Regions from separate parts of the Variovorax sp. HJSM1_2 genome, predicted to be linked through region 3. Evidence: predicted binding sites of a transcription regulator. Region 3 holds the regulator's gene; each other region holds the start of a gene.

Region 1 (7,791 bases), on a different contig from region 3:
CCCAATTGTCGATTAATTCAGCGACTCCTTTGGCATTTAATGCATTTTGTAGTTCATTTTTCCCGGAATTCTTTGCGTAAAGCAGCTGATGAAGAGAGTAATCAACATCCCCTTTAACTCGCCCATGGTTGCTTGACCAACGAAAGCCAGGAGAAATATCTGTCACCAAGTCTGATTTAGGATCCCTTTGACTTAAATCAATATTATTTGAATATGTCCCATTAATCGAGACACTTGGCTCAAAAATATACGAAGCACCACCACTAGAGGCATTATTTTGTGCAAAAACCAATTGACTTGTAGAACCCGCACCGATTAATGTGACGGCAGTAATAATTTTACGTAGCATTTTTCAGAAATCGATACAGGTTGCATACAATATGTCAATTTTTACTTATATTTAAAGTAGCTAACTACGCGGCTTGTGGTTGCTCATAACCGTAACCATAACCATAACCATAACCTCCTTGCGACGAGCTACGAACTTGATTAAGAACCATCATTTTCACAGGACAGTTTTCGATTGATGCGAGCGCATGCTGAACATCCGCCTGCAGAGTCTTTTGGGCATGAACGACCATGACAATCTGCCCCATATGTGAGGCAAGTACTCTTGATTCGGTAGTTAGTAGCAGGGGTGGTGAGTCAAAAATAATAATTCGATCCGAATAGCGGTTCGCTATATTACGAATTAACTGTGACATTGCATCACTTGCAAGCAATTCGGTGGCTCTCAAGTGAGGTGTTCCACTCGGCAATAAAGTTAATTTGTCAATATTAGTACGGAGAAGTACCTCAGACATGTCGGAAACATCTCCAACCAACAAATCCAATAATCCTGGACTTGCGGGAAGCCCCAACATTCGAAGGACAGATGGTCTAGCAACATCTGCATCGACCAACATGACGGTGTTATCCAATTCAGTTGCGATGCTCATGGCAAGATTTAGCGCGGTGAAACTCTTGCCTTCACCAGCCAGCGCGCTTGTTACCATGATCAAATTACCATTTTCAATGGTAGAGGGTCCTTTCCCCATCGCGTTGGTAATCAACGGACGCTTGATCACTCGATATTGATCAGATATCTGAGATCGTGGCGAGTTAGGGCTAACAAAACCAGCAGAAACAAGCATATCTAAATTCAATTCGACACGCTTAGATACAGTTTTTGATGCCGATTTTTCCTCTGTTTCCTCAATTTTTCTTAGAGAACTTTCAGCGGCTTGCCTTGTCTCGTTTAACTCACGTTGTGAGTCTAATAAATCATTCGCTTCGTTCGATATGGTGACCCCCGCTCGCTTCAGTTGCTCCAACCGTCGCGCTGCCTGCTCAATCAAGCTACTCATATCAAACTACCTCCGACACGTCCCGAGAAAAATGCCAAAGCCATGATGCCAAGGACAAAACAGATAATTAATCCACCTAGTGCAACAAAAAAACGTCTCAAATCAGAGCGTTCTTTTTGACGGACCGCATCACTGACGACCAAAGTCACAATTCCTAATAAAGGAAGATCAACCACGTTTTGCAATGATCGCGCATCGTGGAACACAGGCCGTAACTGGCTTGCAGCAAATGCCGTAAAGCCGCCAGCGCCAATCGCGATAGCAAGTACCAGAAGCAATAACAGCATCCGATTCGGAGCAACTGGTTTGGGTGAAACTCTTGGTGGATCAATCAAGCGAAAATCTGCAACACCGGCCGCTGATTCCAGATCACCAGACAACGTAGCCGACTCACGTCGAGAGACCAGATCTTCATAGTTCTTCTTATTGATTGCGTAATCTCTATTTAGTTGAGCATACTCAGCTTCAATTTGAGGCGCATTCTTCATTGATGCCAATGCTTTTTGGTACCGGGAACCGTATTCCGCGACTCTCGCACGCAAAGCTGCGACTTGTACTTCGGATGAAGCCATCACCCGACTCAGCTCTTGGGCCGCAAGGCTGCTGGTACCCGTTACTGTTCCCGAGTTGCTTACAGCAATTTTTCGAAGTTCTTGCAGTTCCTTTTTCTTTTGGTCTTCTAGATCCTTAATTAGTCTGCGCGCGCCGACGACATCAGGGTGTTGATCGGTATACCTTTGAAGTAAAGCATCTAGATTTCTCTTTTGTGCATCAATACGACTATCAATCTCGGGTGTCGCATTATTTTGAGCGGACTCTTGCATCAAGCTTCTTGAAGCCAGATTTGCAGACTGAGATTTTTCAATATCCAACTGTTGTCGCGCGGCATCTCTAGCGTTTTCAGCTTCACGAAGTTCAAGCTTTGCCCGCTCATACTGTGCGTTTATTTCGCCTAGCCGACCAGCCATGTCTGGGCCATTTTCAGTTTGAGAATCAATATTTTTTAACTTGAACTCTTTCAATCTTGATTCAGCGGCTTCAAGTTTTGCTTCGTAAATCTTAATTTGTTCACCGATAAACTTCTTCGCTGCATCCGTATCTTTTCGGCTATCGCCTAAACTTGACTCAACAAATATGGAGACCAAAGATTGAACTACTTTTTTTGCCTTTTCGGGACTGGGGTCCTGAAAAGACAAAACATATAAATTATCTCGCCCAGTGGTTCCAATTTTCAGTGTCCCCATTAGGCTATCAATCAAGCCTTCTTGGGTTGACTTACTTTGGCTCCCACTTAAATCAAGATCAGCCATTCGAATTAATTTCTCGACATTAGGACGAGTAATCAAGGTTCGACTCAGCATACCAATTTGTTGATCAACATTTGGCTGTACCGCCAAGCCCGACATCAAAGGCTTCAAAATTGATTGTGTATCAACATAGATACGCGCTGAAGCTTCATATTTATCAGGAACACGAACGACTACAGCGGCACCTATTACCCCAACAACCCAAGCTACCAGAAGCCCTAGCCAACGATGCTTCCACGCACCTTTAGCAAAGGTTAATATTTGGTTAATTAACTCATCCATGGATTATTGCAGTAATATTTTTGAAAATCTTTTTCATATTTAGTAGCTTTACCTTGGATATTTAGATCACTCAAAACCAACCTTGTGGAATTATCAATATATCCCCAGGTTTCATTTCAGCATTTCCAGAAACATCGCCACGCTTGACTAGATCTTTTAATCGTACAGAGTAACGCTTACCCCCCTCTGAAGTCCGCAAGATAGATGCTGCATTGCCATCTGCAAAATCGGTCAACCCTCCGACAGCAATCATGACATCCAAGACTGTCATTTTTTGTTTATATGGAAGAATCTGTGGTTTCGCGGCCTCTCCCACGACTCGAATTTGCTCGCTGTATGGCCCAACGAAACTGGTCACGATGACCGTAACAACAGGATCGCGAACATATTTGGCCAATATATTTTCGACTTCGCGAGCCACTTCAACCGACGTTTTTCCTTGCACATTTAATTCATCGACTAGGGGCGTCGATAATTTTCCATCCGGTCTTACCGGGACAGACATGGATAGCTCAGGGTTGCGCCAAACAATGATATTCAGAGAATCACCCGGACCGATTATATAATTATAATCAGGGCTAGCAGCCAGCGCTGGCGCTTCAGGATATTTATCCGAGAAGGTCGAGCAACCTGTAAATACTAAAGAGGATACCAGCAAGCAAAATAATTTAGCTTTATTAGAAAAGCCACCAATGTTCTTCCTCAAGATAATTCCTCTCTTTAAATCAAAATACCAAGGTCTTCAAGTCGGTGGCAAATATAGCCGACATTACTTGACCAACTTGCAAAAAAAGTCACACATCGCTTCGCCATCACGTCGACGCGCCACTTCCACCAGGCAGGCGGTCGAACAGAACCGTCATCAACCAGCTCAGCGCCCCCCTTGCAGTACGGGTCGGATAAATTTGAGCAGGAGCTGCTGAAGAGGATTGGCGTTACCGAACGGTCGCCAGGTGAACTTCAGTTTTTGATGGTAGGCATCAAAGTGCATCCCCCAAGGGGCCGCTTTGATGTTGCCTCGGCCCAGCAGAACCTTCAGTACCGAGGTGCCCATCACGCCCGCGCACATGTCGCAAGCCATGACGGTTGACGGGCCGCGCCGTTCCGCAAAATTGACGGCTTCTGGCGCCACGAGATAGTCTCGATTGAGCATGGCAGGAGAAAGGCCCGCAATGAACCGCGCGTACTGCTCGTTCTGCTCATACCCCTCCACCTTAAAGTACTCTTCAAAACTCATGCCATCGGGTTTGAAATACAGGAAGGCGGTTCCCATGCCAAGCGGGGCTGCCGTCAATGCAGGGATGCCCTTGTCGCGACACTTGGCAAAAACCATGCGCCTGGCTGGGAGCGCAAAGAAGTCTAGCCCGTCGACGTAAACGTCGATATCTTTGAGGAATTCGTCAACGTTATCGGGCTGCACGCCCTTTGGAAAAGCCTGAATCTGCAGTTCGGGGTTGATGTCTCGCGCCAGCTTGGCCACCGTATCCAGCTTTGGCTGCCCCATGAAGGGCATGAACGCACCTGCCTGCCGATTTAGGTTATGCACGTCGAAATCGTCGAAATCGGAGATATGGAAATTGCCGATGCCTAGGCGAGCTAAGGTCAACAAATGCGCACCACCAACACCTCCCAGTCCAGCAATGGCAACGCGTGCGCCGCGCAATTTTTCTTGCTCCGCCACGGTCAACCAGCCGATATTTCGAGAGAAGGCACGACCATAATCAAAAGCGAAAGACGCTGGCATTTACGGCTCCATCATTGTTAGTTCCAACAGCCAGCCATTTTGCACATTAACCACGGTAAATCCACCTCCGGATTCGTGTGCTCCTGGAAATTCTTCTTTGAAAGCACGCTTGCTGCATATTGTTCATAGACAAAGTCAGAGATGCCTGCTTAAAGCTTCTTCAGACGCGAGAGCCATTGCACAGTGAAACCACTGAAGCAGTGATGCAGACACTTGGTTGAGGGCAGCATCCCGAGCGAAAACCGCATACAAAGAAAAAACCATCTCACAATGAATTCAAAACTCAACGCAGCAAGATCGAAGAAGCATCAAGAGATGTCGGGAATTTTTACAAAAGGCATCTTCTCTCCGTTAAAAAAAAAACTAAGTGCATGAATTTATGTGACTTTTTTGGATTGGCACACTACATGCTTCTGCTCTAACGGAAGCGATATCTTTCGCCCCCGACAACTCTCTTCTTTTACCAAGGAGTCTCACCATGAATTTCAAGTCTTTTGCGATAGCGTCAGCTCTGGCGCTCGCGAGCACGGTCTCTTCCGCCGCTCTTGTTACTGTTAACGAAGCAAGTTTGGGCGTCTTCGGCTATACGGTCCAAGACGTCAAGCAAATGACCGGTACGTATCAAGAAAATGTGACCGTGACCAACACCGGCACTTTCACCGCTGCGGCAATTGCAAACTTCACGGCCTTTACCAATGCCAGCGGTACGGCGTATAGCTTTGTTGCAGGTGAAGCTGCAGTGAATGCTACCTATCAACTGTACGCAGTATTCACTGGTGCCGGCACTGTCGGCGCAGGCGGTGTCTTTACTGGCACATCCGGCACGTTCACGCTTTATGCGTTGACGGGCGGCGTACTCGGATCCCCCAATCTTGGCTTCGACATTTCTGGCAATCCCACGGCCTCTGCCAACATCGTCAATGTCGGTGCACCTGGCTGGACCGTGACGGAATTGGCCAGCAGCAATGTCATGTCATACGGCCTTGCCACCGGTGTTGGTTCGGAAAGCTCTTCGTTCAAGTTCTTGTTCGATGAAACGACGCTGACCGCCGCAGGCAAATTGTTCTTCATTGATCCTGATCCGTTCTATGCAACGGTGAATGTCAACGGCGACGTGGACGATGGACTGAAGGCTCTTCCCGGCCAATACTCCAACGTGACAGGCCAGTTGAGCGCTGAGTTCACCAACACTGTTCCAGAACCAGGTTCGTTGGCTCTGGTCGGCTTGGCACTGGCCGGTATCGGCATCAGCCGCCGCCGCAAGAATACTGCCAAGTAATTTGGCGGTATCTCAAAAGTCTTTAAGCTAAAAACTTTAAAGACTCCTTGGTAAAGAAACGGAATGCTTAAGAGCATTCCGTTTTTTTATTTCTGCCCTTGGAAAAAACTCTTCCCCATCCATATCGGGCAACACAGCCAGTGCGGTACTGAGCTCGTAGCCCTGATCTCACCACGCGCTATACCCCTCGCACCGGCCTCATGGCCACACGCGCTTATCTAAAATGCAGGGGATTGATCGGCGATCCGTCCCCCTTGCCCGATCTATCGCGGTTTGGAGTGTCCCGTAGCGCATGAGAAACATCTTGATTGTCTGTACGGCCAATATTTGCCGATCACCCATGGCAGAGATCGTGGCAAATCACAAAGCGCAACAAAGAGGGCTGCGTCTTCACTTTGATTCCGCCGGCACCCATGCCGCCAAGGGCTTGGCTCAGCCCGACAGCCGCGCCAAAACCGTGTTGGAAAAGCGTGGCTACAAGATCAAGAAAGGCCGCTCGCGCAAGATCGACCCGAAAGACTTCGAGCGATTTGACCTGATCCTGGCCATGGATAGGACGCACCTCGACACACTGCAAAAGCTTTGTCCCAGCCAACACCAGCACAAACTCAAATTGTTTCTGGCGTCAGCCAAAAGCCTTGGTACGGACGAAGTTGCAGATCCGTACTATGGCAACCTAGCAGGGTTCGAACGCGTTCTGGACCTATGCGAGGCAGGAGCCGATCACTGGCTCTTACAGTTGGCCTGAACGAGTTGGCCTGAACGAGTTGGCCTGAACGAGTTGGCCTGAACGCTAACGAGTGTCACATACTGCGTCGCTCATCGCGAACGCAGAAGGCCTGAGGCACTGACCTCGTCAAACCTTGTAGTAATCCCGGTACCAGGCCACGAAGTTTGCAATGCCCGTCTGCACAGGGGTTGCAGGCACAAAGCCGACCCATTCCTGCAGCGCATCCGTGTTGGCATAGGTTTCCGGCACGTCGCCATCCTGCAGCGGCAGCAGGTTTTTCTCTGCCTTCTTGTCCAATGCATCTTCGATGCAGCCGACAAAATCCAGCAGAGGCACGGGATTGTTGTTGCCGATGTTGAAAACACGATACGGCGCATTGCTGGTGGCGGGATCGGCTGACCTGGCGTCATAAGCCGGATTGATTTCTGCCGTGCGGTCTAGCACACGGATCACACCTTCCACGATGTCATCGACATACGTGAAATCGCGCTGCATCTTGCCGTAGTTGAAAACGTCGATGGCGCGCCCTTCGAGAATGGCCTTGGTGAACAGGAACAAGGCCATGTCTGGGCGCCCCCACGGACCATAGACCGTGAAGAAGCGCAGACCCGTGGTGGGCAGGCCATACAAATGGCTGTATGTGTGCGCCATGAGTTCATTGGCCTTTTTGGTCGCCGCGTACAAGCTGACGGGATGGTCCACGCTGTCATGCTCTGAAAACGGCATTTTGGTGTTGCCCCCATAAACGCTGGAGCTGGAGGCGTAGACCAGGTGCTGGACCTGGGAGTGACGGCAACCTTCAAGAATATTGGTGAAGCCCACAATATTGCTGTCGATATAAGCATGTGGATTCTTCAGCGAATACCGCACACCGGCTTGTGCGGCCAGGTGGATGACGCGGTCAAACTTTTCTGCCGCAAACAACGCCTCCATTCCCGGGCGGTCTGCTATGTCCAACTGCACAAAACGAAAATTCTGCTTGTCTTGCAGACGTTTCAACCGATCCTTCTTCAGATTAACGTCGTAGTAGTCGTTCAAATTGTCCAAACCGACAACTTCGTCGCCACGGGCGAGCAACTTCAAACTCGCGGTACTCCCGATAA
Region 2 (7,791 bases), on a different contig from region 3:
AGCGCCAACATGGAACGCGCCGCGCGCCAGTCGCTGATCCTGAACGACGCCCCGCTGCGCCAGCGTTTTGAAGAAGCCGGACGCGAAGCACAAGGCATTCTGTCGGGCCTGCGCCCACCGGACCTGCCCCAGGAAGTGGCCGAACGCTGGCGTGCGCAGTTCCGCCTGTTGCGTGGCCTGATGGACGGCCCGAGCGAGACCAACCTCGAGCGCGAACGTATGTTGGCGGCCGAGTTTCGCGAGCTCGAAGTCATCAACTCCAGCGTCGCGCAGCAGGTGCAGCAAGCCATTGCCCAGCGCAACGGCGAGCTCACCACCCAGCTCAAGGCCAGCCGCGACATGCTCACACGCCAGGTGATAGGTGCCATTGCCCTGGCCGTGGCCCTGGCCGTGGCCTTTGGCATCTGGCTGGCACGCCCGTTCAAGCGTATTGAAAACGCCATCGTCGGCCTGGGCGAAAACCGGCTCGAAGACAGCATAGACATCCAAGGCCCTAGCGACGTGCGCCGCGTGGGCCAGCAGTTGGAATGGTTGCGTTTGCGCCTGACGGAACTCGATGCCGACAAGGCGCGCTTTTTGCGGCACATCTCGCATGAACTCAAAACCCCGTTGGCGGCCATGCGCGAAGGTGTTTCGCTGCTGAGCGACGGTGTCGCCGGCGAACTGAACAGCAGCCAACGCGAAGTGGTTGGCATCCTGCACCAGAACACCTTGTCGCTGCAAAGCCAGATTGAAGCCCTGCTGCGTTTCAACGCCGCCGCCTTTGAAGCCCGGCAACTACGCCGCGAGCCCTGCGATCTGCTGCAATTGCTCGAAGACCAGGTCGATGCACAGCGCCTGCAGTGGCGCGGCCACGGCCTGGTGGTGCGCATCGAAGGTGAATCCGTCACCGCACGCGTGGATGCGGCCAAGATGGGCACGGTGATCGCCAATCTGTTGTCCAACGCCATCCGCTTCTCGCCTGCGGGCGGCAAGATACTGCTGCAACTCTCGGCCAGTGCAGGTACCGTGACCATAGACATCCACGACAGCGGCCCCGGCGTGGCCGAGGCCGACCGCGCACGCATTTTTGAACCCTTTTTCCGTGGCCAACGCCAACCCACCGATGCCGTGCGCGGCACCGGCGTCGGCCTGTCCATCGTGCACGAATACGTGGCCGCACACGGTGGCCAGATCAGCTTGCTGCCCGAACAACCCGGCGCCCATTTCCGGCTCCAATTTCCAGGTTGACCCCAGCCCCATGAACCTACCCAGACTCTCCTCCACCGGCTTGCGCGCGCTGCGCTGCGCCGCCGGGCTTGCGGCCAGCGCCCTGCTGGCGGCCTGTGCCAGCAGCCCCCAACCGCCGGTCAAAGCGCCCGAACCAACACCCACGCCCCCTGCCAGCGCCGCCTCTGCACCCGAGCCAGTGCTGACCAGCGCCGTCGCCATTCCGGTGCAGCCCAGTGGCGACGTGGTCACCACCCGCCTGGCCCAGCGCCCGCTCAACAGCGCCGTTCTGAATTACGCCGACCGCACCCGGGCCATGTCGCCCGCTGATCTGGCCCAGGAGATCGCCCGCCTGGGCGACCTGCCGGACGCCGTGCGCAGCCCGCTGGAAGAACTGCAATTCGCCGTGGCGCTGGGCCAAACCCGCAACAGCGCCGACCTGAACCGCGCACTCGGCGCCACCCAGCGTGTGCTGGGCAAGTCCACCGACGAAGCCCTGGCCCTGCAGCCCCTGGCGCGTTTGCTGAACATGCGCTACGCCGAGCAGAAACGCGTCGAAGAGCTGCTGGACAAGCAAAACCAGGCGCTGCGTGACAGCCAACGCCGCAACGACCTGCTCAACGAGCGCCTGGAAGCCATGCGTGCGCTGGAGCGCAGCTTGAACTCTCGCCCCTTGCCCGGCTCTATTCGCAATATCCCCGGCAACAACCCCGGCAACGGCACCACCCCACACCAGGCCCCATCGCCATGACGCCACATACCACCCATGCCGCACCCCACTTGCTGGTGGTGGACGACGACGCCGACATGCTGCGCCTGCTGTCCATGCGCCTCACGGCCGCGGGCTACCGTGTATCGGCCGTGGGCTCGGCCGAGGCCGCACTGAACCAGTTGGACATCGAACGCCCGCAGCTGGTGCTGAGCGACGTGCAACTGCCCGGCCGCGATGGCCTGGCGCTGTTTGACGAAGTGCGTCAGCGCCACCCCTCACTGCCCGTGATCTTGCTCACCGCCCATGGCACCATTCCCGATGCGGTGGAAGCCACGGCGCGCGGCGTGTTCACCTACCTGACCAAGCCGTTCGAAGGCAAGGAACTGCTAGACAAAATCTCCCAGGCCCTGGCGCTGAGCGCGCCGGCGCTGCCCGCCACCGTGGGTGATGAAGCCTGGCGCAACGAGATCGTCAGCCGCTCCAACCGCATGGCCGAAATCCTGGCCGAGGCGCGCATGATTGCGCAGTCGGACGCCAGCGTGCTGCTGCGCGGCGACAGCGGCGCGGGCAAGGAACTCATGGCACGCGCCATCCACCGCGCCAGCCCACGTGCCAAGAAACCGTTTGTGGCGGTGAACTGCGGTGCCATCCCCGAAGCCCTGCTCGAATCCGAATTGTTCGGCCACATGAAGGGCGCCTTCACCGACGCCGTGGCCAACCACAAGGGCTTGTTCCAGGCGGCCGACGGCGGCACCTTGCTGCTCGACGAAATTGGCGACATGCCACCCTCGCTGCAGGTCAAGCTGCTACGTGTGCTGCAAGAGCGCGCCGTGCGCCCGCTGGGCTCCAGCCAATCGATCCCGGTGGACGTGCGCATCATCTCCGCCACCCACCGCGACCTCGACGCGGCCATGGCCACGGGTGACTTCCGCGAAGACCTGTATTACCGGCTCAACGTGGTGACGCTGACGCTGCCCACGCTGGGTGAACGCCGCGAAGACATTCCGCTGCTCGCCAACCATTTCTTGACGCGCCTGGCCGGCAAATACAACAAACGCCTGAGCGGCTTCGCCCCGGAAGCACTGAAGGCCCTGACCGTGGCCCCATGGCCCGGCAATGTGCGCCAGTTATTCAACGTGGTGGAACAGGTGTGTGCGCTGTCCGCCACGCCACTGGTGTCGCTGGCCCTGGTGCAACGCGCGCTGCGTGTGCCCAGCGTGCAGGTGCTCAACTATGCCGACGCCAAACAACGTTTTGAGCGCGAATATCTGGTGGGTTTGCTCAAGCTCACCGACGGCAACGCCGCCGACGCCGCACGCCTGGCCGACCGTAACCGGACCGAGTTTTACCGCCTGCTGCAAAAACACGAGTTGACGCCTGGTTTGTTTAAATCCGAGGCCCCAGGAAACCCTGTCGCTGATGAACGACAGGACTAAGTTGTTGATTTATATAGCATCAGCCTGACGACACAGGTAACTTGTCGCCGTTTGGCGACAAATAAGGCCGGTTTTCAGGGGGTGCAGCGCACAGACCCGACAAAAACCTTCAAAAATCAATCCAAGCCATTGATTTAAAACAAGTTTTCAACCTGGCATAGGGTTTGCACTACAGAGCACATGAAGCCTCTGTTGCCATCCTCCTCCGCACTGCCTCAAGCAGACACCCCAACTCCCTCGCCGGTGCTCGCGCGCCGTCGACAGGCCCGGGCCCAGGACGGGGTCCAGCTGGCCACCAAGCCCTGGAACTGGAACCGCACACCACGCGTGGCCGTGCCCGCAACCAGCACGGCGCCAGCCGAAGTGACGACACAACCTGTCGCACGCATCGGTCGCCAATTGCCCGGCCAGACCTGGGTCGGCCAGCGCAGCAGCCTGCGCGAAGAGCGCCATCCCAATTCCGTGACCGCCCCCCCCGTGCACCGCGGCAGCATGGTGCCCCGCCCATGGCGCGGTTTCTGGAACAGCATCGCCACCGGCACGCTGATGCGTTTGTCGGGCCGCCGCGCTGAAGCTGCGGCCCAACCCGCGGCTTTTGAGACCTGGCAAAAAGCCGCCAGCCAGCGCCGCAATGTGTTTTTGCTGATCACCGTGTTGACCACGGCCCTGGCCACCACACTGTTCGCCGGCGTGCAACCTGATTACGACAACGCCTGGCTCGAATACGGCCAGCTGGGCCTGTTCGCCCTGCTGTCGGCCTGGGTGGTCACCGGTTTTGCCACTGCACTGATGGGCTTTTATGTGAGCCTGCGCGGCGACAAACATTCCTTGTCGGCGCGCGAAGTGCAAGGCCACGCCATGCCCACCGATGCGCGTACCGCCATCATCATGCCGATCTGCAACGAAGACGTGTCGACCGTGTTTGCCGGTTTGCGCGCCACCTGCGAATCGGTGGCCGCCACCGGCCACAGCGGTGCCTTCGACGTGTTTGTGCTGTCCGACAGCTACGACCCGGCCATCATCCGCGCCGAACGCGACGCCTGGGAAAACCTGCGCAGTGCGCTGGCCACCCAGACCAATGGTCCGCAAGTCGAGGTCTACTACCGCCTGCGCACGCGCCGCAGCCACCGCAAGGCCGGCAACGTGGCCGACTTCTGCCGCCGCTGGGGCAAGGACTACAAATACATGGTGGTGCTGGACGCCGATAGCGTGATGAGCGGCGACTGCCTGACCTCCATGGTCAAGCTGATGGAAGTGCACCCCAAGGCTGGCATCATCCAGACCGCCACGCAAGCCATTGGCCACGTGACGCTGCACGCCCGCGCCCAACAATTCGCCTCGCGCATGACCGGCCGCCTGTTCACGCTGGGCATGCAGTACTGGCAACTGGGCGAGTCGCACTACTGGGGCCACAACGCCATCATCCGCGTCGCGCCCTTCATGGAACATTGCGCCCTGGCGCCCATCAAGGGCAAGGGCGGCATGAGCGGCGGCATCATGAGCCACGACTTCGTCGAAGCCGCACTGATGCGCCGTGCCGGCTACCACGTGTGGCTGGTGGCCGACCTGGTGGGCAGCTACGAACAACAACCACCAGACCTGCTGTCTGAACTGCAACGCGACCGCCGCTGGTGCCAGGGCAACCTGCAAAACGCCCGTTTGATGGCCGAGCCCGGCATCCACCCGGTGCACCGCGCGATGTTTGTCACCGGCACGCTGTCCTACCTGTCGGCTCCTCTGTGGTTGGCGTTCATGACGCTGGGCACCGCGCTGTGGCTGTCAGGCTCGCATGTGTTGGCCAGCGCCCAGGTGATGTCCGGTCAATGGGATGTATTGCCCGCTGAGTTGATGGGCCTGTGGGTCTGGACGCTGAGCATGCTGTTCCTGCCACGTGTGCTGGGCATCATTGCGGTGTTCATGAAGGGTGAACAACGCCGCTTTGGCGGTGGCTTCAGCCTGGTGAAAAGTGCGCTGCTGGAAAGCGCCCTGGCCATGCTGCAGTCGCCAGTGCGTATGTTGGCCCACACCTTGTTTGTGATCATCGCCATCACCGGCGTGAAGCTCGACTGGAAGTCGCCTCCGCGTGACGCCGTGGCGCTGAGCTGGGGCGCCACCGCCCGCAGCCTGGCTCCTATGACCCTGGTCATCGCGCTGCTGGCCGCCGGCATTGCCGCCATCGACGCCAGCGCCCTGGTGTGGTTGATCCCCATCGGCGCGCCACTGCTGCTGGCCATCCCCACCGCCGTGCTGACCAGCCAGATCGCCCTGGGCACAGCCCTGCGCCAACGCCGCTTCCTGCTGATCCCGGAAGAAAGCTGGTCACCTGCCGTGCTGCGCCGTGCCAAGGTGCATGCACGTCGCCTGGAACAGGCTGCGGCGCAGAACGCACAAGGTGCTTTGTTGGCGGCCTGATCTCAGTGCGTCACCTCACCAAAAAAGCCGGCTCGATGAGCCGGCTTTTTTTTGGCTTATGCACCTCTTTCATTGCATGCATATGAACGACTAGAAACCTGCCGGATTGGTCGGTCACCCTGACATGTCACGGCGGTGTCGCGTGCATTTTCGAAACTTTGTGGCTCCGGGCGGGAGCTCACAATTTATTGAATGCAATGATCCAAGAAACCAATGGTGTCCCAGAGCAGGACACCGACAACACACCACAAGCACTCATGCTTAGTGACCGCCGCAGCATGCTGCGTGGTGCGGCCGGCCTGTCGGCCATGGCCGTCGGCGGCGGCTTACTGCAGGCCGCACAGGCGGCCACAACGGCTGTCACCAGCTTCGCGATCGCGGTGCTGCCCGACACGCAGTTCTATTCGCGCTATGCGACGACCGACGAAGGCCAGCAGTTCCAGAACCGCTACGGCTCCACGCCCTATGCCGCACAGACGAAGTGGATCGCCGACAACGCCAGCAAGTACAACATCCCCTTCGCCATCCACCTGGGCGACGTGGTCGACCAGGTTGGCAAGCCCAACCAGTGGCGTGTGGCCGATGAGGCCATGAAGCTGCTGGAAAACGCCGCCGTGCCCTACTCCATCCTGGCCGGCAACCACGACGTGTTGACCGACTACGACTACCGCACACCCAGCGACCAGGGCTCGGGCACCGATGCACAACGCAACCTGTCGGCCGAGCCCTATCTGCAGTGGTTTCCAACCAATCGCGCGGCGCGCCAGAGCACCTTCCGCGAGCGTGATGGCTCGGGCTTCCACGAATACCACGTGTTCACCGCCCATGGCGTGCAGTTCATGGTGCTGTCGATGTCCTGGCGCGTGTCGGACGCGGCCATCACCTGGGCACGCGACGTCATCCGCCGCAACCCCACGCTGCCGGTGATCCTGTCCAACCACCAGTTGCTCAACATCAACGCCGATGGCGTGACGCCGGCCGAGACCGAGTACGGCAAGATGCTCTGGGACAAGCTGATCAACGACAACGACCAGATCTTCATGACGCTCAACGGCCACCACCACGGTGCGGCCTACCTGCCGAAGTTCAACAAGTTCGGCAACGAAGTGCACCAGATGGTGGTGGACTACCAGATGGACTACCAGGGCGGCAACGCCATGATGCGGCTCTACGAGGTCGACCTGGTGGGCAACAAGATCGACGTAATGTCGTTCTCGCCCTGGGTGGTGGGCAAACCCGCCAACACGCTGACGCAATTCGACTTCGCCGAACTTACGGCAGCTAACCAGCGCTTCACCATCAACATCAACTTCAAGAAGCGCTTTGCTGGTTTCTTGCGCTGGAAGCCGACGCCATCCACCACTGGCACCGCGATCCTGCCGCGTGTGCGCAGCGAGTTCCTTGCCAACTACGTCGAGCCCACGCCAGCGGTCATGCGCCCGCCAGCAGACGCCAACGACTTCCCGTTGATCACCGGCGACGACAACTACGCCCACTGGCGCGCACCGGCCGGCATCAGCGAAGGCCGGGTCGTGCAGATCGGCGAAGCCATGCCGAACATCACCACCAGCGGCCAGCACGTGGGCCAGCATCTGTTCCGAGCCACCCCGGCCGGTGCCGCCCAGTTGGGTGATGTGGTCTGGTCTACCGACAAACACTACCTGTCGTCGGCGCCAGGCAGCGTGCGTTTTCTCAACAGCGATAAGACCACGGGCCGGCTGAACGCCTTCCTGACCCAGGTGGGTGCGTCGGTCAACAACCGCAGCTTCTGGAACGGTTACACCATCGAGGCCTTCATCAAGCTGCCGGCCGACTGGGATTCGAACAAACACCGCTGGGCCAACCTGCTGGGCCGTGTGGGCCGGCGCGGCAGCGTGCCGGGCGGATTCCGTGGCGGCGACCCGGAAGCCTCCAGCGTGCTGTTCGCCATCTCCAGCCTGCGCGAAGTGCAGTGGGAGATCGTGCCCGCCAGCAATTCGCAGTACCCGCAGACCGCCTGGTCGGGCGAACTGATACGCAGCA
Region 3 (7,791 bases):
TCATGAAGGCTTTGCGGTCATCGCCGGTCTTGTCCTTGGCGTCGGTGTTGCAGGACTTCATTTTTTCTTGCTGGGCCAGCTGCGCTTCGCTCTTGGCTGCAGGCTTGGCATCGGCCTTGGTGTCGGCGGCTTGGGCCAGGCCCAGGGAGCAGCCCAGGCTGATGGCGGCGAGAAAAGGGATCAGACGTTTCATGGAATCTCCTCGTGACAAGGCAAAAGGCCAATGGATGGGAAGATCCTGCGGTTGGTGTCATACACGCCCCGAAAGATTGGTCTTTATAACGCCGCTTGTCCCCAAACGGATGACTTGACATTGCGCCCCGTAAAATCACCACATGCTCTCAGTCAAACAAGATTTGCTCGCGGCCCTGGCCGGCGGGCTGGAAAAGATTCTGCCCGGTGCGGGTGAAAAAGCCGCTTTCGAGCTGCCGAAGATGGCCGCGCTGGGCGATTTCGCCATCACCGCCGCCATGCAGCTGGCCAAACCGCTCAAAGCCAACCCGCGTGCGCTAGGGGAACAACTGCGCACTGAACTGCTGGCCACGCCCGCGTTTCAGCAGTGGGTGGATGCGGTAGAAATCGCCGGCCCGGGCTTCATCAACATCAAACTCAAGCCCGCCGCCAAACAAGCGGTGGTGCACGAAGTACTGACCGCTGGCACGGCCTTCGGCACCCAGCCCGACAAGGGCGAACGTGTGCTGGTGGAGTTTGTCTCGGCCAACCCCACCGGCCCGTTGCATGTGGGCCACGGCCGACAAGCGGCTTTGGGTGACGCCATCTGCAACCTGTTCCAAACCCAGGGATGGAACGTCTACCGCGAGTTTTATTACAACGACGCGGGTGTGCAGATCGGCACCTTGGCCAGCAGCACACATCTGCGCGCGCAAGGCTTCAAGCCCGGCGACCCGGAGTGGCCTAGCGGCGAAAAAGCCGCCGCCTACAACGGCGACTACATCAATGACATCGCCAACGACTTCCTGGCCAAGAAGACTGTCAAGGCCGACGACCGTGAAGTCACCGCCAGCGGCGACATCAACGACATGGATTCGATCCGCGAGTTTGCCGTGGCCTACCTGCGCCGCGAGCAGGATCTGGATCTGCGCGCCTTCGAGGTGCGCTTCGACAACTTCTACCTCGAGTCCAGCCTCTACACCAGCGGCCGCGTCGAGGCCGCCGTCAACAAGCTGATTGCCGCAGGCAAGACCTACGAACAAGACGGCGCCCTGTGGCTGCGCTCCACCGACTACGGCGACGACAAAGACCGTGTGATGCGCAAGACCGACGGCAGCTACACCTACTTTGTGCCTGACGTGGCCTACCACATCGCCAAGTGGGAGCGCGGCTTCCACCGCGTGGTCAACATCCAGGGCACCGACCACCACGGCACCATCGCGCGTGTGCGCGCCGGCCTGCAAGCCGCCAGTGTTGGCATTCCCGAAGGCTACCCCGACTACGTGCTGCACACCATGGTGCGTGTGATGCGCGGCGGCGAAGAAGTGAAGATTTCCAAGCGTGCCGGCAGCTACGTCACGCTGCGCGATGTGATCGACTGGACCAGCAAGGACGCCGTGCGCTTCTTCCTGCTGAGCCGCAAGCCAGACACCGAATACATGTTCGACGTCGACCTGGCCCTGGCGCAGAACAACGACAACCCGGTCTATTACGTGCAGTACGCACATGCGCGCATTTGCTCGGTATTGGCGGCGTGGCAGGAACAAGGCGGCGCTGGAGTGGAAAGCCTGGCCAAGGTCGACCTGTCGCCGTTGACCAGCCCGCAAGCCCAGGCGCTGATGATGCAACTCGCGCGTTACCCCGAAATGCTGACCGGCGCCTGTGCCGACTTTGCGCCGCACGACGTCACCTTCTACCTGCGCGATCTGGCCGCGAGCTACCACAGCTACTACGATGCCGAGCGCATTCTGGTGGACGACGAACAGGTGAAACTGGCACGCCTGGCCCTGGTCGCCGCCACAGCGCAGGTGTTGCACAATGGCTTGGCCGTGCTCGGGGTGAGTGCGCCGAAGAAAATGTGAAGACCTTCATGAAGCAGAAAAAACAGCGCGGCGGCACGGCCATCGGGTTCATCTTGGGACTGGTGATTGGACTGGGTGCCGCTTTGGCCGTGGCCGTCTACGTCACCAAGGTGCCGGTGCCCTTCGTCGCCGGCAAGGGCGTCAACTCTGGCGCCGAGCGCGATGCGGCCGAGCAGCAAAAAAACAAAAGCTGGGACCCCAACACGCCACTGCAGGGCAAGAACCCGGCCCGGCCAGCCACGGCCGAGGCGGGTGCCACCACCGCGACCGCCACCGGCACCGTGGTTCCCGCCACACCCGGCGCTCCAGCCGTGGCAGGCATTGCACCCGCACCTGCGCCAGTGGCGGCACCTTCCCCGGTGACCACGTTGCCAGCGATGGCGTCCACTCCGGTGAAGGGCGATACAAAACCCAACCCGGCCAACGACCCGAACTTCGACCCGCTGGGTGACCTGGCGCGGGCCAAGTCCAAAGGCGTATCAACCACCACGGCCGCTGCCGCCCCCTCGGCCAAGACCGACAACGACGCGGCCGATCCGTTTGAGTACTTTGTGCAAGCCGGTGCCTACCGCACCCCAGAAGACGCGGAAGCCCAACGCGCCAAGCTGGCGATGTCCGGCTTGCAGGCCAAAGTGACCGAGCGCGAGCAATCCGGTCGCACCGTCTACCGCGTGCGCATGGGGCCCTACAACAAAAAAGACGATGCGGAAAAAGCCCGCACGCGTCTGGAAGACCTGGGCAACGAAAGCGCCTTGGTGCGCGTGCAGCGTTAGGTCAAACCGGCTTCAACCGAAAATCCCAGGCCATTCGCGCAAGCACTGCGCAGTGGCTGAACTTTTCCAACCGCCCCTGGTCAGAACGGCCACAAGGAGTGATCGTAAATGAAACGTCGTGAATTTTCCCTGGCCTCTGTTGGGGCAGTCGCCGCCTCGTCGCTGGCCCTCGCCCCCTTCGGTGCGGCACAAGCACAGGGCATGGCCCCCAAGGCAGGTACCGACTACAACGTGCTGAAAACCGCGGCGCCCGTAGACGGTGCCAGCAAGGGCAAGATCGAGGTCGTGGAGTTCTTCTGGTACGCCTGCCCGCACTGCAATGCGTTCGAGCCTACGCTGGAGTCCTGGCTCAAGCAGTTGCCCAAGGATGTGGCCTTCCGCCGCGTGCCGGTCAACTTCCAGAGCAGCTTCGTGCCGCCGCAAAAGCTGTTCTACACGCTGGAAGCCATGAACCTGTTGCCACAAATGCACGGCAAGGTGTTCCAGGCCATCCACGTCGACCACCAAAAACTCGACCGCGACGACGCCGTGATCGAATGGGTTGCCAAACAAGGCATAGACAAAGCCAAGTTCACCGAGGTGTACAACTCGTTCTCCGTGAGCGCCAAGGTGCGCCAGGCCTCGCAGTTGCAAGAAGCCTACAAGGTGGAAGGTGTGCCCGCCTTGGGCGTGGCCGGCAAGTTCTACACCGACGGTTCGCTGGCGCAAGGCATGCCGCGTGCCCTGGCGATCGTGGACTACCTGGTCGCCCAGGAGCGCAAGGCTGGGCCGGCCAAGTCTTGATGCCTGCTTGAGTCGTTAATTTGCCGTTTAAATGCCCGCAACAGCGGGCATTTTTCATGGCGCGGAGGTTGTCGCCGCTACAATGATCTGCAAGATTCATGCCTCTATGAAAAAAATCAACACCATCGCACTCCTCCTGGCCGCATTGGCGTTCACGGCCGGGGCTGCGCACGCCGAAACGGCGGACCGAGACAAGCCCATGAACGTCGAAGCCGACGCCATGCGTTACGACGACCTGAAGCAGACCAATGTCTTCACCGGCAATGTGGTCATGACCAAGGGCACCATCATCCTGCGCGGCGCGCGGGTGGATGTACGTCAAGACCCAGAAGGTTACCAATATGGCGTGGTTACCGCAGCGGCCGGCAAGCTGGCGTTTTTCCGGCAAAAGCGCGAAGGCGTTGATGAGTTCATCGAAGGCGAAGCCGAAGAAATCTACTACGACAGCAAGGCCGACAACGTGCGTCTGGTGCGCCGCGCGGTGATGCGTCGTTACTTGGGGACCAAGCTCAGCGATGAGACCACGGGTGCCGAAATCAATTACCACAACACCACCGGCGTGTTCACCGTCGACGGCAGCGTACGCAACTTGGCTGGCGCGCCGGGCGGCGCGGGCACCGCTAACTCTGGCGGGCGTGTGCGCGCCATGTTGACACCCAAATCAGCGGCCTCCGCGCCCGCTGTGCCAGACGCCAACACGACGGCACCGGCCTTGCGCCCCAGCCTGCAGCTCGGCGGGGAGCGCAAGTGACGGCGGCGCAAGTCGCCACATCCCCGGTGGACGATTCGTCCTGCCTGGAAGCACGCCACCTGCAAAAAGCCTATGGCGGCCGCAAGGTGGTCAAAGATGTGGGTTTGAAGGTCCGCAAGGGTGAGGTAGTCGGTTTGCTCGGCCCCAACGGCGCCGGTAAAACCACCTCGTTCTACATGATTGTGGGCCTGGTGCGTGCAGACAGCGGGCAGATCTTCATCGACAACCAGCCGGTGGAAGGCATGCCCATCCACCGCCGTTCGCGCCTGGGTTTGAGTTATTTGCCGCAAGAAGCTTCTATCTTCCGAAAACTCACGGTAGAAGAAAACGTACGCGCCGTGCTCGAGTTGCAGCACGGTGAGGACGACAAACCTTTCAGCAAAGCCGAACTGGAACAACGCCTCACCGACCTGCTGCAAGACTTGCGCGTAGAGCATCTGCGCAGTTCATCAGCGCTGGCTTTGTCGGGTGGTGAACGCCGCCGCGTGGAAATCGCGCGGGCGCTGGCCACCCAGCCGCGCTTCATCCTGCTGGACGAGCCGTTTGCCGGTATCGACCCGATCGCGGTGATCGAGATCCAGCGCATCATCAGCTTTCTCAAATCGCGCGGCATTGGTGTGCTCATCACCGACCACAACGTACGCGAAACCCTAGGCATTTGTGACCACGCCTACATCATCAGTGATGGCCAAGTGCTGGCACAAGGAACGCCCTCTGAAATCGTCAACAACGCCGAAGTGCGCCGGGTTTACCTCGGTGAGCATTTCCGGATGTAAGCCCATGGAATGCGTGCGTAACAGCTTTGGGGCGCAGCTTGGCCTGCTGCTACCGCCAGCCTTGTCGGCGGTGCGGGAGGCGCGCGCATGAAACAAGGTTTATCGCTACGCGTTTCGCAGCATTTGGCGCTCACGCCGCAGCTGCAGCAGTCGATTCGCCTGCTGCAGCTGTCCACGCTGGAGCTGAGCCAGGAAGTCGAGCAGATGCTCGACGACAACCCGTTCCTGGAAGTCGGCATTGACGAGGCGCCGCGCGAAGAATTCGGCCTGAGCCATGCCGACACACAGGTCAGCACCGAAGACCGCGAAAGCGAATACGCCACCAGCACCACGTCCAGCAGCACCGACAACACCGGATCAGACAGCCAGATGGAGTCTGAAAGCCCGTTGAGCCCCCAGGACGACAACCAGAACTGGGAAGGCGACGGCACCTCGGAAATCGCCCCGGACGACAGCGAATGGGGCGGCGACGCGCCGCCGCGCACCAACAACAACGAGAGTGACGGCGAAGTCGACGCCACCGAACTGGCGCGCAGCCAGATGTCGCTCACCGAGTTCCTGCACCGCCAGGCGCTGGCCCTCCGGCTCAGCGAAGAAGACCGCGCGGCGCTGCGCTTCCTGATCGAGTCGCTGAACGAAGACGGCTACCTGGAAGACAGCCTCGAAGAGCTGGCCCAAAGCCTGGCCGAGCCAGACGACGAGCTCGAAGAAATCGAAGAGCTGCAGCACCGCTTCACCATGGCGCTGGGCTTGCTGCAAAGCCTGGAGCCGGTAGGCGTGGGCGCGCGCACCCTAGAAGAATGCCTGACGCTGCAACTGCGCGCCCTGGCCGATGATGAGGCAGAAGAAGAGCAGGAACAAATCCGCGTCGCCGCCATCAACATGTGCGCCTGTCCCATGGACCTGGTGGCCCGGCGTGATGTGAAGCGCCTGGCCAGCCAGTGCCGCACCTCCGACACGGTGATCAAAGCCGCCTTGGGCCTGATCGCCAGCCTGGAGCCCAAGCCGGGCCGCCGCTTTGTTGACGTGGAGCGCAACATCGTCATACCCGACGTCATCGTGACCAAGGTAGGCCGTGGCGCGCAGGCGAATTTCCGGGTGCGGCTGAACCAGGACGTGATGCCGCGCCTGAAGGTGCACGACATCTATGCCAACGCGCTGAAACAGCACAAAGGTGGTGGACGCGATGCCTCGGTGAATGCCGCGCTGCAGCAACGGCTGCAAGAAGCGCGCTGGTTCATCAAGAACATCCAGCAGCGCTTTGACACCATACTGCGCGTGAGCAACGCCATTGTTGATCGGCAGAAGAACTTCTTCACCCATGGTGAGCTGGCCATGCGCCCGCTGGTGCTGCGTGAAATTGCCGATGAACTCGGGCTGCACGAATCCACCATCAGCCGCGTGACCACGGCCAAATACATGTCCACGCCGCACGGCACTTTCGAACTGAAGTACTTCTTTGGCTCGTCGCTCGGCACCGAGACCGGTGGCAACGCCTCCAGCACCGCTGTGCGCGCGCTGATCAAGCAGTTTGTCTCGTCCGAAGACCCGAAAAAGCCCCTGAGCGACAGCCAGCTCTCCGACATGCTCAAAGAGCAAGGTATTGAATGTGCCCGCCGCACGGTGGCCAAATACCGCGAGGCGCTGCGTATTGCGCCCACAAACCTGCGCAAAGCGCTTTAATGTCGATGCGCGTCTAGCGCGCACGGCATTGCCCCAACCCGCGAACAGCGAACCTATTTGCCATGAACCAGCTCAAGCTATTTTTGCCCTGCGCCGCAGGTGTTGAAGACTTTCTCGCCGAAGAGGTGCACCAGCTCACCAACCTGCAAGGCGACGACCTGCTGGTGCTGCGTGGCGGTGTGCTGGTGCGTGCTTCGTGGCGCGATGCCATGCTGCTCAATCTGCACAGCCGCCTGGCGCAGCGTGTGCTCATCGAATTGTCGAACACCGAGTACCGCAACGAGCAACACCTGTACGAAGCGGCCAGCCAGGTCGCCTGGGAGATCTGGTTCACGCCCAAACAAAGCTTCAAGATTGAAGTCACGGCGCAGCACAGCCCACTGACCTCGCTCAATTTTGCGGCGCTGAAGATCAAAGACGCCGTGGCTGACCGTTTCCGCCACAAACACGGTGTGCGCCCCGATGTGGACACACGTTGGCCCGGCGTGCGCATCTATGCCCACCTGACCACCGACCGCGCCACGCTGTACATGGACACCTCGGGCGAGCCGCTGTTCAAACGTGGCTGGCGCGAAGACAAGGGCGAAGCGCCGCTCAAGGAAACCCTGGCCGCCGCCATGCTGGCCGCGAGCGAATGGGATGGTGAAACACCGCTGTACGACCCCTGCTGCGGCAGCGGCACCATTGCCATCGAGGCTGCGCAAATCGCCTGCAACATTGCCGCAGGCAGCCGACGCCGCTTTGCATTCGAGAAGCTGCTGCCGTTTCAACCCCACGTATGGGATTCGCTGCTGAGCCAGGCCCGCGCCGCCGAGCACAAGCCGCGCACCGAGATTTTTGGCAGTGACGTGGCCCACCGCATGGTCGACTTCGCCATGCGCAACGCCGAACGCGCAGGTGTCGCCGACTGCGTGCAGTTCCGCGGCGGCGATGCCTTGCAACGCCAACCGCCCACCGCCAGCGGTGTGTTGATGATCAACCCGCCTTATGGC
Region 4 (7,791 bases), on a different contig from region 3:
ACCACGACTAGAAATAGCGCCATGACGATCTCCTCTGGGCTGCGCACCAGCCCAAGGCGGCGCACCATCCAGCCGACCAAGATCAGGGCGACCAAACCACCTATAGGAATTCCGTTCCAAAGAGCTAGATCTAGAAATAGGTTGTGTGAATGCTGAAATAGCCCCTGCATACTTGGATGATTTTCAGCCACTGCAAGGTGCGCTACAGCAAGGCGGTTCCAGCCATATCCAACCCAAGGGTGTTGAGCCAGCGCGTCTAAAAACATCTGATAGGCCTGAATTCGCAACCTTGACGACCCGCCACCGAACGATGCAGAGCGTATTTCATGATCTAGGTGCAGCAGATCACTCAGGTACTGCAACGAAAAGGTGCAAATCAGAAAGTATCCAAACAGTACCGTGATATACCACGGCGTGCCGCGAGGCAACCACTTCCGCCAACACCAGACCGCAGCAGTGGACACAAAAACGGCCAACATGGCCGTTCTTGACTGCGTTAATGCCAATCCAAATAAAAGATAAAACACCATGGCCAGGGCACCTACCCGGCCGATTTTGCCGCGAACCACACCCCATGCCGCCGCCAACATCCCCCAAAGAAGCAGAGTAGCCAATTGATTAGGCTGGCCGAGATTTGCAGAAGGACGGCCAGGACTGAATTCAGCCATCCAGATTTGCATGTCATCCCAGTCGGTCATCACAGCAACCCACTGACGCAATTGCAGCCCAACGGAAACGATTGCGGCAATACCAATCGCAAGGAAAAGAGCATCGGCCGCGCGGCTAGGCGATGCCGCCTCCCATTGAGCGCCTGTCAGCAGCGCTAATACCAGTCCAAATACAAAAAGACTATTGACCCAGGCTTGGCCCATGTAAGGCAACAAACCCATCGAAAACTGAATAAGAGGAACTAGAGCTAGCAACGAAAACAAAATGGTGAGCGGGCGCCACGCCACGGGCACTTGTCCACGAAGGAATACTGCAGCGCACGCCACGGCAAGCATCACGGCCACCCAGGCATCTGAGTGAAAAGTGGCCCACGGGTAGTAGTGATTCGGAAGCAGCCAGGCCAGAGCAAGTAAAGGAGCCCATAACCCAGTCCATAGCGGGGGCAACGGCGAGATAGTTTTCAATGTGAACTCACCCAAAACTCAATAAACGTATAGAACTCAAAATACCGAGACACATAAAAAAAGCCCCCCGAGGGAGGCTTTTTTGACTATCGCAATTGCGATCTTAGCTACCTTGGCAGCTTGCTGGACGATATTTATTGAGAATCGAACCAGAGCAGATCCATGTCACCTGACCATTGTCTTTAAACGTGCCGGTCAAGAGAATTGTCCCACCCGAAATTTTCGGCTCAGCACCGTTGGCCGTAGCGGTAATCGTGCCGGTAGTCGAGTTTGTGAAACTATATGCGACTCCGGACACATATTTGGAGGACTGCGAATCCACTGAGACGCTCGCAACTGCTGGCATTTGACCAAACGTTGCAGCAGCCTCAGAAATCGAAACCTTAGGCGAAGAAGCCGCCAAGATCACTTCCGTGACCTTTGCACGAATCGTGTAATCCTGGTACGCAGGCAAAGCCACAGCGGCCAAAATACCGATGATCGCCACAACGATCATCAGTTCGATCAGGGTAAAACCTTTTTGCAGGGAACGCTTCATAGCCGGAGCTCCTAGTTGAATTAGACCCGGTAGCTTCTGCATTTGTCATGCCAGGGCATAAACGGGTGGATTGCGGTGTTTCAGACCATGGTTTGCCGGTCAAACTGCCAATTTTTGGCCAATCGATACGCCAGGGTGACATTTTTGTCAGCATTTCGCCATGCTGCACTGCACCAACGCCGCTATATGTCGAACAACTGCCCCGCTTGCAACCAGCGGATGTCGTGTTTGCTGGTTTGGTCGTTCGGTTGTGGCCCGCCAAATGCAGCGATTTCGGCCATGATCAAATCCGTCTCTGATGGCTTGGTGTGCGTGATGTAAATGGGTGTTTTACGGCTGTGATCCATGTACTCCAACTCTTGCGCCAGCGCCTGCGGTGACAAATGCAGACTCAATTTGGCCAAGTCCTTTTCGCGGTTGCTGAACGCGGTCTCGATAACCAGCATGGCCGCATCCAATTGGTTGAAGCGCTTCCAAAACGCAGCATTGCGCTCTGTATCACCCGTGAACACCCAGCAACGCCCGCCATCTGACGCAGCATAGCCCACAGCAGGCACGGTATGAACGGCGGGCAAGGCCTCAATGGTCTTGCCGCTCAACTGCAAGATCTGGCCACAGGTGATTTCTTGAAAACGGATGAAGGGCGCGGCCGCAGTGGGAATGACGCTGAAATCGGGCCAGATCACGTTGTTGAATATGTGCTGCTTGAGTGCGCGGATCGTGCCTTTCAGGGCATAAATCGTGATGGGCTGGGTGCGGCGTGCAGCAATGGCGTCGACCATCAGCGGCAGGGCGGCCACGTGGTCGAGGTGTGAATGCGTGAGGAAGACATGGTCCACGGCGGCCATTTCATCCAGCGTCAGGTCTCCGACGCCGGTTCCCGCATCAATCAGTATCTGTTCATCCAGGAGGAACGAGGTGGTTCGGCAACCTTTGGCAATGGCGCCTGAACATCCCAACACGCGCACTTGCATGAGCGCCCCTTATTTGGTTTCAAAACTCGTTGCCCCATCCCAAAATGGGTCGAATGGCTGCAGCCGCATAGAGGCTACACGCTCGGCATAGAGTTGGTAAAGATATTTTGTGGGATTTTGCGCGCGCAAGCTCAGCAATTGCGTATCGCAAGCCATCCAGTCTTGTCGACGGTAAGCATTCAGAAAAGCATTCCAGGATGTCAACTCAGCCGCGTGGCGCGCGGTCAGTTGATCGGCTCTGGCCAACACACTAAAGATGTCGACGGCCACCTCTTTGCCTTTGACCCGCACACGATCGAGCTCTTGCCAGACGTACTGGTTGGCTTGTTGGCGAGTACCTTCACCCACGATCATGTCGACACCGTAAATGCCAGACAGCCCTTGCAGCCGGGCTGCCAAATTGACGGCATCGCCAATCACGGTGTAGCTACGGCGAATGTCCGAACCCATATCACCAACAAACATAGGCCCCGTGTTGAGGCCAATGCCGACGCTGATGGCGACCGAACCCGAGTAGTTCTGGGTGGTGTTCCAATCCTGCACGATTTGCATCATGTCGAGGGAAGCCGTCACCGCAAGATTGGCATGGTTGGCCAAAGGCACTGGCGCGCCCCAAAAAGCCATGACACAGTCGCCCATGTATTTATCGATGGTGCCAGCGTGGACCCGGATATTTCGACTCAAGCGCGTGAAAACATCATTCAGCAGCGCCTGTAGTTGCAGCGGCTCCAAGCGCTCAGACAGCTTGGTGAAACCCCGCATGTCGCAAAACATCACGGTCAGTTCGTGGTACGCCGCTTGCATCCGGTATTGCTGGGGCTCGCCCACCATGTCACCCACCAACTCCGGTGGGACATAGGTGCCGAACAACGTCGCCAAGTGATGCCGCGAACGGCTTTCAAAAAAGTAGCCGTAACTCATGCTCAAGGCAAACGCCACCAGTACCATGGCCACATTGGCCGCCAATGGCAACACCAAGCCGTGCGCAGCATACAACCAGAAGTTGACGCCGACGACCAGAGCCAAAACGACCGAACAGAGCAGCATCGATTGACTCGGGCGCAGGCGTGGCAACCAGAGCAGCAGAATCAGGCCGGACACCAGCATCATCACGACTTCATAACCCACGGCGTAATCGGGTGTGACGGCCACGTGGCCGTCCAACAAGCCAGACAGCAAATTGGCGTGAAGCTCGACTCCCGGAAAGGTTTCGCCCAGTGGGGTGACCCGCAAATCCAATAGCCCAGGCGCGGTCGTTCCAACCAATACGATCTTGCCCGTCAATTCGCCTGGCAGCAGCTTGTTGTCCACAACATCAGCAGCCGACACATAGCGAAACGAACCACCATTCGCCGTGCCTTTTCCGCGAAAAGGCACAAGGGCTGCACCCCGTGCATCCACAGGAATGGCAACCGCCCGACTTGGCCCCGACAGACGCACGTTTTCTAGTCGCCCAACACTAGGAGAAAGCGGACTGGCAGGCGCCAGCCCCAGAGAAACCTCCGTCGCGCCTATGATCTGCCGGTACATCGCCAAAACAAGAGACTCGTAATACTGGCCGTCATGTAGCGCGAGCAACGGCAAGGAGCGGATGAGACCATCCCTATCGGTCACAGAATTGAAAAAACCCGCAAGCGGAGCCGCTTGGGCGATTTCTGAAATATTGGAACCAAAGCCCGACCACAATGGCAACCCAGGAGCCATGCCGGCGCTCAAAGACGATGCGGGTATCACGGGCTTGGGCAACACCCCGGATTTGCGGGATTCGTGATTGCCGGTGAAGTAATAGCCCAAGACGACGGGACGATCCTGGATGGCACGCGTCAACAGTGCGTCGTGATCCAGCGAAGGTTTCAAACGCTGCAATGCTTCGTTGAAACCCGCTTGGCCGCGCAATTCATGCTGAGCCAAGCGTTGAAGCTGGAATAAACCGGAACGCTCATCAGGCCCGAGAAACACCATGTCGAAACCAGCCAAAGCAATCTTCTGCCGATCCAACAATTCCGTCATCAGATCGGCCAAGACTTTGCGGCTCCAGGGCCAGCCGAAAGTCGCCAGGCTCTTGTCATCAAAATCGACAATGACGATTCTGTCGTCCATGACATTGCGCACGGTGGCTCTGAGCCTGGCATCGTAAATGCCGTCGTCTATCTGCTGTAGAACCCCAATATGCAACAAGCCCGCAGCGTACAGTAGTCCAAAAACCAGCGGTAATAGCGTCGTTGCAAAACGAGGCCAGCGTTTGAGCCATGCCATGATGGCGCTGCGTTTAGCGATAGCCATCACGCTTGTGCATAACCGCCCAGCGTCGTTCAGGCTTGGATAAATTGCATCTGCGTGCCTGCAAGCTGAAGAACATCACCGTTTTTCAGCGCTACCGGCGTGGCACCGATGGCAGCGCCATTCACCGTCGGCTGTTCGGCACCTTCAACATGGACCACCACGTAGCCGTGTGGCCGCCGGGTGATCGCAGCCACGGCCACGCCCGGCTTACCTATGGTGGTGACAACTTTGGTCAAGCTCACCTCACGTCCAGCGGCAGCGCCTGACAACACCTTGATGGCCCCGTTGATGGGCATGCCACCGGCATCGACACCGGCGCCCAAAGGCATTGGCGCGGAGTGATCGCTGGCACGACGGCCAAACGGCGGTGCGCCCGGCGCTAACTGGCCGAGCCCGGAAATATGTGAATAACCGGAGGTGGGTTTCTCAGGCGCAGCCTCGCCGCCTTCATGCAAGAACTTGATCTTGTATTTGCCGATTTCCAGAAGGTCGCTGTGGTGCAGCAACTGCTTGCGTGCCGCTTTGCCATTGATGTAGGAGCCGTTGGTGCTGTTCAGGTCTTCCAGATAAACATCCGACCCCACCATCAGGAGCACAGCGTGTTCGCCACTGACCGCCAAATTATCGACCACCACGTCGTTGTACGGCCGACGGCCAAGCGTAGTGCGGTCCTTGGTTAACTGCACTTCTTTAATTACAACGCCGTCGATCGACACGATCAGTTTCGGCATGGTCGGCTCCTAAGTCCATCCATCAGCTTGGTTCCAAGTAAAACTAGTTCCCGATCAATCTGGCCATCAGGCCACGCTTTCTCTGATCCGAGACAGCGTGCACCAACAACACCGTAATATTATCGCGCCCGCCGTGCGCATTGGCGGCGTTTATCAACTGTTTGGCTTTTTGCTCAAGGGAGGCATCTGTCTCCAGGATCTTGGCAATAGGAGAGTCTGGCACCATATCGGTCAAACCGTCAGAACAAAAGAGGTACAAATCCCCGGCTTCTACGCGGTGCTCGTGCACTTCAAGCTGTACCTCATCGTCGATCCCCAAAGCACGGGTCACCAGATTGCGGTTGGACGAGACCGCGGCTTGCTCTGGCGTGATGAGTCCAGCATCAATCTGCTCTTGAAGAAAAGAGTGATCCTTGCTGATCTGCACCAATTGTCGATCACGCAGCCGATAACAACGCGAATCGCCGATGTGCCCAACAACCACCTGATCCAGCAAAAAAACCCCCATGACCAAGGTCGTGCCCATGCCCGCATACTGGCTGTTGGCATTTGAGGCATGGAAAACAGCCGAGTTGGCAAGTGCCACGGACTCGCTCACCGCCTGCCGAACAGCCTTCACCGTGGCAGCATCACCATATTCCGTCATCCAACGGCAAAGATCACTTTTGATCGACTGGACGGTCATGTCGCTGGCCACTTCGCCAGCGTTATAGCCGCCCATACCGTCAGCCAATACGGCCACACCGCAAGCTTCGTCAAACGCTGCTGCGTCTTCATTGTTTTCACGCAAAAGCCCTGGATGGGTTTGCGAGCTGAACTCATACATCATATGTCTGCACCACGCCTCGGGTTGGCCTGGCACGGGCCTCCGTCATCACTGACCTGCATCGCCGCACAATACTGAAAAACGTCTCGGGCTACAAAAGTAGCCAAGCGACATCGTCTCTCAGTGGATTTTCGACTGCAATTGGGCCAAAGACAGGCAAGTCCGAATTCTGCTGAGCTTGCGCGGCAGGTAGACAGCCCCAAAAAAGAACACCGTTGAGCCTAAAAAATAGGCGCATACGGCGTTATGTCCATTGTGGCTGTCACCCGGCACGGCAACCCTAGGCATCAGAGGGGCCGGTTCTTAGAACGCTGCCAAAACACCTTGCGGTGTATACATCAGCGCCCAAAATGCATCGATTAAGTTACAAAGGTAACAGAGCCCAAGGTCAGCGACAAGCGTGTCGACAAGGCATGCGGAAATATTGCACGTTATTAAGAAAAACAGCCGCCTCTAGGGCGGCTGTTGTCTCTTAGTACCGACGCATCGGGCGTTGTTCACGCCCCTCCTAGGTCAAGCCTCGGCGGGCTTGTTGCGCTGCATGTACTTGCCGATCGCCAGGACCAGCAATGCACCGCCTATGCCCCAGACGTAGTGCCAGGTTTGTGATTGCGGCAGGTAGCCTGCCAGGCCAGGATCGGAATAGAACATCGTGCCGGCGATCCAGCCCAGCAACATGCCACCCACGGTGATGATGATGGGGAAGCGGTCCATCAACTTCAAAACCAATTGGCTACCCCAGATGATGATGGGAATGCTCACCAGCAAACCGAAGATCACCAGTGGCAACTGATGCTGACTGCCCGCGCCTTGTGCCGCACCGGCAATGGCGATGACGTTGTCCACACTCATCACCAAGTCAGCCACGATCACGGTCTTGACCGCCGCCCACAGCTTGTCGCTACCTTGGATGTTGGAATGGTCATCTTCTTCAGGCACCAGCAATTTCACGCCAATCCACATCAGCAAAATAGCGCCAACCACTTTAAGGAATGGCACTTGCAGCAGTGTCAAGGCGAACGCGATCAAGATCACGCGCAAGATGATGGCGCCCACGGTGCCCCACAAAATGCCCTTGGTGCGCAGGTTCTTCGGCAGTTGCCGGCAGGCCAGCGCGATCACCACGGCGTTGTCACCACCCAGCAGGATGTCGATCAGGATGATCTGTCCCACCGCCACCCAAAAATGGGCTGTCATAAATTCTTCCACGGTCTACCCTCGTGTGTGGCGCAGAAAATTGAAATCCCGCACCCGTTTGTTGTTCTCAAAAAGAAAGCCGGATTCTCCCTCAGGATATCCGGCTATC

What was found. Region 3 encodes sigma-54, which starts transcription at its own class of promoters, with help from an activator protein. Its sites were predicted from a motif close to TGGCANGNAANCTGCTTT; they were not measured.
Region 1: a site for sigma-54 is predicted at 5,076-5,093, ahead of pepA (flocculation-associated PEP-CTERM protein PepA). Genes of this name have one in related genera too.
Region 2: a site for sigma-54 is predicted at 3,511-3,528, ahead of mdoH (glucans biosynthesis glucosyltransferase MdoH). Genes of this name have one in related genera too.
Region 4: a site for sigma-54 is predicted at 1,707-1,724, ahead of ACFQ95_RS12785 (pilin). Genes of this name have one in related genera too.

Annotation. Positions count from the first base shown of each region.
Region 1 is NZ_JBMOXA010000041.1:799-8,589, reverse strand. It holds gene ACFQ95_RS24700 (TIGR03016 family PEP-CTERM system-associated outer membrane protein) at 1-349, opposite strand, end outside; gene ACFQ95_RS24695 (XrtA-associated tyrosine autokinase) at 414-1,346, opposite strand; gene ACFQ95_RS24690 (XrtA system polysaccharide chain length determinant) at 1,343-2,935, opposite strand; gene ACFQ95_RS24685 (XrtA/PEP-CTERM system exopolysaccharide export protein) at 3,006-3,590, opposite strand; gene ACFQ95_RS24680 (ThiF family adenylyltransferase) at 3,807-4,679, opposite strand; gene pepA (flocculation-associated PEP-CTERM protein PepA) at 5,158-5,958, shown strand; gene ACFQ95_RS24670 (low molecular weight protein-tyrosine-phosphatase) at 6,251-6,706, shown strand; gene ACFQ95_RS24665 (NAD-dependent epimerase) at 6,815-7,791, opposite strand, start outside.
Region 2 is NZ_JBMOXA010000013.1:114,782-122,572, reverse strand. It holds gene ACFQ95_RS16125 (sensor histidine kinase) at 1-1,230, shown strand, start outside; gene ACFQ95_RS16120 (hypothetical protein) at 1,241-1,960, shown strand; gene ACFQ95_RS16115 (sigma 54-interacting transcriptional regulator) at 1,957-3,357, shown strand; gene mdoH (glucans biosynthesis glucosyltransferase MdoH) at 3,745-5,769, shown strand; gene ACFQ95_RS16105 (metallophosphoesterase) at 6,027-7,791, shown strand, end outside.
Region 3 is NZ_JBMOXA010000018.1:47,078-54,868, forward strand. It holds gene ACFQ95_RS18320 (PsiF family protein) at 1-193, opposite strand, end outside; gene argS (arginine--tRNA ligase) at 336-2,033, shown strand; gene ACFQ95_RS18330 (SPOR domain-containing protein) at 2,042-2,806, shown strand; gene ACFQ95_RS18335 (thiol:disulfide interchange protein DsbA/DsbL) at 2,915-3,589, shown strand; gene lptA (lipopolysaccharide transport periplasmic protein LptA) at 3,696-4,340, shown strand; gene lptB (LPS export ABC transporter ATP-binding protein) at 4,337-5,116, shown strand; gene ACFQ95_RS18350 (RNA polymerase factor sigma-54) at 5,204-6,799, shown strand; gene ACFQ95_RS18355 (THUMP domain-containing class I SAM-dependent RNA methyltransferase) at 6,862-7,791, shown strand, end outside.
Region 4 is NZ_JBMOXA010000009.1:222,944-230,734, forward strand. It holds gene ACFQ95_RS12780 (Wzy polymerase domain-containing protein) at 1-1,133, opposite strand, end outside; gene ACFQ95_RS12785 (pilin) at 1,237-1,671, opposite strand; gene ACFQ95_RS12790 (3',5'-cyclic-nucleotide phosphodiesterase) at 1,854-2,645, opposite strand; gene ACFQ95_RS12795 (CHASE2 domain-containing protein) at 2,655-4,928, opposite strand; gene ACFQ95_RS12800 (FHA domain-containing protein) at 4,958-5,659, opposite strand; gene ACFQ95_RS12805 (Stp1/IreP family PP2C-type Ser/Thr phosphatase) at 5,703-6,485, opposite strand; gene ACFQ95_RS12810 (TerC family protein) at 6,999-7,694, opposite strand.